Regions from separate parts of the Pseudoalteromonas sp. MER144-MNA-CIBAN-0113 genome, predicted to be linked through region 2. Evidence: riboswitches for the same ligand, from Rfam matches in the RefSeq annotation. Region 2 holds a riboswitch; the other holds the start of a gene.
The links. A riboswitch is a leader RNA that binds a small molecule or an ion and turns the genes downstream of it on or off. The one in region 2 is predicted to bind lysine.
Positions count from the first base shown of each region.

Region 1 (2,408 bases), on a different contig from region 2:
CCATGCGAACGCCTGCTGTGGCTTCAAAGCATTGCGGTGCTAGATTATGTTTATCTACAAAGCCACCAGCAAACTCCATGTTAGTGCCGTTTTTAAATGCCTCTAAAATGCCTTGCTTTACTTCTACGTTAGCGTGCCATTGGCCGTTTTCGTCTTGTGTTGCTGCGCGAACTGCGCCCGTTTCTAAATTATTTAATAGTTCTAACCAGCTCATTATAAAAACCTGTATTTAATGCCAAGATAAAATGGTGTTGTTTGCCGATGAAATGTCATCGGTGTGTGTCAGCTCAAGGTGTGTTAAAGGTGGGCGTAAATACGGACTGCCAATACGCCCTTGTAAATGCATTAACACTTTGACTGGGATAGGGTTGGCTACTGAGAATAAGCTATTGATAGCACTAGACCATTGGACAAAAAGATTAGGGTGTTGGCCGCTTAAACTACGCTTTACAAATTCATGGGTTTGTACTGGCCATGCATTAGCCGCAACTGAGACCAACCCTTTAGCACCCGCTTGGGCAAAGTAAGGCATGAGGGCATCATCACCACTAAAAATAGCTAAATCAGGCGCCGCTTTTCGAAAGGCTTCAAATTGAGAAATACAGCCACTGGCTTCTTTCAGTGCCCATAAATTTTTATGATGTTTGAGGTTTTCAATAGTCGCAATGGGAATGCTGACGGCGCTACGTCCTGGTACGTTATAAAGCATACACGGATGAGAACTTGCATCGAGTAAGCTTTCAAACCAATGCGTTTGCCCCAGTACACCGGGTTTGGCATACAAAGGCGAGCCGAGTAAAAAACCATGGATAGGCAGCTGGTTGCAGTAATTAACCCATTCAAGCTGTTGCTTTAAGTTACTACCGCCTACCGCAACCATAAGGGGGACACTCGGTTTTAATTGGCAGACATGCTCTACGATGGCTTGCTGTTCTTTGAGGGTAAGGGCTAACCCTTCGCCGGTGCTACCTAGCAGTAAAATGCCATTGTTAGCAGCTTCTTGTTCGGCCACTAAGGTGTTTAAGGTTGCGTAATCAACTAGGCCATTTTGATCAAATGGGGTGATCAGCGCAGTCCATAAATGGAAGTCGTTTATATTAAAGTTGTTGATCATCTCTCACGAACTTATAGGGCATTCGTCGAGTTTTTGGCGGGTATTTAGGATGCCTGACTCTTTGAATGTGTTTATAATTCGAAGAGCGAATGGGCTTAAATAATAGGGCGCACGGCCTTATTATACTAAGACCAGAAGCTCTCCACCAAATATGTTATTGGTGACAGTCGCTAGGATTCAGCCTAGTCGCCCGAAGCAACCTTTCACAAAAAAGTGTTACCTCTCGGCGTTAATTCCCCTCACGTATGCTCAATGGAGTTTGCGCTCCTAACATACGCTACCTGAATAACGCACCTCTTCCAGCCCTTTGCACTTGCTATTGAAAAATCAATCAGCAAATACAATGTAATAGGGTAAGTGTGGCGATTAAACCACTTTAGCCGTCTAGGTGTCAAGTGACTAAATACAGAATAGTTCATCGATAATAGCAACGGTTACGTATTGGCTGCTTTTCTCGTAAACTAGTTTCATGGTCGAAGTAAGGTATTAAGTAGATGGAAAAATTTAGCGATATTTATAAGCGTGCAGTGGAGCGAAAGGGCTCTGAAAAAATGCTTAAGTTGTTACTCGCAAAACCTTTATCAACAAAGCAACTCGTCACATTAAGTGATGATGATTGGCTAGAAGAATTTACTCGGAAAGTTTTTCAAAGTGGTTTTTATTGGTCGGTGATCAACAGTAAGTGGGCCGGATTTAGAGAGGTTTTCTGGGACTTTAGTGTTGAAAAGCTATTGATGATGCCACCAGACATATTAGAACAAAAAGCCAGTGACGAACGGATTGTGCGCAATTATAAAAAAGTAAAAACCATTACTGATAATGCGTATATGATCCACGAAGTTGCAGAGCAACACGGCAGCTTTAGTGAGTTTATTGCTAACTGGCCAAGTGAAGATATTATTGGCTTGTGGGCGTATTTAAAAAAGCATGGTGCAAGGCTGGGTGGTAATACCGGCCCTTATGCGCTGCGCGCCTTAGGAAAAGATACTTTTTTACTTTCAAGAGACGTAGAAAGCTATTTGCGTGCCCATAAAATTATCGATGGCGGCTTACAAACCAAAAAATCATTAAATGCCGCGCAAGCTTTTTTTAATGAACTGCAGCAGCAAAGCGGTTTAAGTATGCAAGAGCTAAGCTTAATTGTCGCTTATGGTGTCGGCGACAACCGAGTAGGAATAAGCCAACAACTATAGGATTAATCATGAAATTAGTGCCAAGGTATACCAATATTGGTGACGGCTTTGCTATTAGCGATCATCCGGCTAAAGTGGCAGCGCCACAGTTATTGTTATGG
Region 1 is NZ_JBEOOG010000006.1:69,317-71,724, forward strand. Features, by position in the region: gene AAEY57_RS02955 (2,3,4,5-tetrahydropyridine-2,6-dicarboxylate N-succinyltransferase) at 1-214, opposite strand, end outside; gene dapA (4-hydroxy-tetrahydrodipicolinate synthase) at 230-1,114, opposite strand; lysine riboswitch at 1,242-1,421, opposite strand; gene AAEY57_RS02965 (DNA-3-methyladenine glycosylase I) at 1,609-2,307, shown strand; gene AAEY57_RS02970 (protein adenylyltransferase SelO) at 2,316-2,408, shown strand, end outside.
Region 1: another riboswitch for lysine. It lies ahead of dapA (4-hydroxy-tetrahydrodipicolinate synthase); the one in region 2 lies ahead of lysC (lysine-sensitive aspartokinase 3).

Region 2 (2,408 bases):
TTTAACGAACTTAATAACACTCAGCTTACAGCTTGTAGCAATACCGTGGTTGGAGCACATAACGACATGTTTGATATTAGCGTTGTGGCAAAAAAAAGCACCGACTGGCGGTGCTCAATAATGACTATTAACGATTTACGCAGCGCAATCACTTTCTAGTAATCGGCTATGAATCGCTTGAACCACTGCATCTGACTCGCTTTGCTCAACTAAAAAGCACAAATTATGTTTACTTGCACCATGGCAAATGAGTCGAATATTAAAGTCACTTAATACTTTCATTAAATTCATTTCATGTTGGCGCAAAACAATTTCAGAGCCAATTAACGCTACCAGCGTTAAATTGTTTTCAACCGATACATGGCAAAATTCAGCGAGTTTATCTAAGCACTCTTGATCTAGCTCTGGGCGTGATGCATTAGGCGCATTATCAAGGGTAATTGCTACACTAATTTCAGAGGTGGTAACCAAGTCTACCGAAATATTACATTCACTTAAAATAGTAAATATACGGGCTAAAAAGCCACTGGCTAATAACATTTCTGGGCTTTTAAGAGTTAATAATATTTGGTTTTTACGTTGCGTGACCGCACGAATACCTGGTAGCTGCGATTTTTCACGTTCAATCCAAGTACCACCACGCTCTGGCTCTGTGCTTGAGCCAACAAACACATTTATATGGCTGCGACTGGCTGGCAAAATTGTAGCCGGATGCAGCACTTTAGCGCCAAAAGTGGCCATTTCTGCCGCTTCATCAAAGCTTAAACGCGCAATAGGAGTGGCTTTTACACACAAACGAGGATCGGTGCTAAAAATACCCACTACGTCAGTCCAAATATGCACACTTTTAGCGTTAATAGCCTCAGCAAGCAGTGCAGCGCTATAATCTGAGCCGCCTCTACCGAGCGTGGTCGTTAAATTGTTTGCATCGCTACCAATAAACCCTTGGGTCACAATAACGCTATCATCAAGCAGCGGAATTAAATGTGTTTTAGCGGCTTGCGCTGTGGCGGCCACATTTGGTGTTGCTTTACCAAATTGGCTATCGGTTTTAAGCACCTGGCGCACATCAAAACGAGTGGCTTTTAAACCCTTTAACCTTAGTACTTGAGTAAATAAGTACGACGATAAACGCTCGCCAAAGCTAAGTAGCTCATCGAACTGCTGCTCAGTATTGAGTGTTTGTGCCGCCAACGTTTGAAATGCATCAAGCGTTTGATTAAACCCAAGGGCTAAATCCTCATCTAACGACAGGTCATTTAAAATAGCCTGCTGAATCGCAAGGACACCATCAATATGCTGTTGGCGTTTAGCGGCTTCAATACCCGCTTTGCAAAGCTCCACTAAATGATTGGTCACTCCGGCACTGGCGCTCACTGCAACAATACGTACATTTTTATCGTTTATGATAATTTCGCTACAACGGCTCATCGCCTCAAAGTTAGCAACGCTAGTGCCACCAAATTTGGCAACAATGTAATCTGATTTTGTGCACTGTGAACTTTGTGGCACTGATTGGGTAGTCATTTCGTCTCCTTTCGCGGCATCCAAACCGCAATAAAACAAGAAGAACTTGGCAGGAAATAAAGATAAGAAAAATCTACTGCCAGAAGCTCTCCACCTAAATTGGTGACAGTTTTGAGGATTCAGCCCCATAAACCGAAAAACAATGGTAACGACCCATTATTTTCCTCGGCGAGTACTTCCCTCCTTAATGGTCGCAGGCTGTCGTTGCCTCACATTAAGTACCTAAGTATCGCACCTCTTCTGAATGTATTATTAACCTGTGGCTAATAAAACAAAACCGCACTAAGAGTGCGGCTTTGAAAGTTATCGTTTAGACGTCTAGCTGTCAAGTCGTTTTACTATAAAATCAAATAAAACTACCCATTAAGTAAGAGCCCGCATAACCAAAGGTGTAACACAATAATAAATACAGCGATAAGCGAAGGTAACTTGCAAACGTCAGCTCTTTTACCTTACTCATGGCTATAATACCGGCCGCCGAGCCAATGATTAGCATAGAGCCACCTACACCGGTTGCATACGTAAACGACAACCAATGCTGTTGACTCATTACAATGTCGGCTTTTAATAACGCTGCCGTTAGTGGCACGTTATCAACACCTGCGGATAAAATACCCATTAAGTAGTTTGCGTACTCTGGCGCCATTACCGTATACAAATTAGTAAATTGGCTCAGTACCCCAACTTCTTTTAACGCACCAACAAGCAGTAACACACCCACGAAAAACAGTAAGGTGTCGTACTCTATGTCGCGTATAAAATCGATCATATCTTTATTGATATCTTTTTTGCGCATTAAAAATTGTGCGACTAAAAACATAATAGACAGGCCGAGTAAAAAGGTAAGTAACGGCGGCACACTATATAAAACACTTAAAGTA
Region 2 is NZ_JBEOOG010000005.1:54,582-56,989, forward strand. Features, by position in the region: gene AAEY57_RS02465 (4'-phosphopantetheinyl transferase family protein) at 1-159, shown strand, start outside; gene lysC (lysine-sensitive aspartokinase 3) at 136-1,527, opposite strand; lysine riboswitch at 1,603-1,775, opposite strand; gene nhaD (sodium:proton antiporter NhaD) at 1,874-2,408, opposite strand, start outside.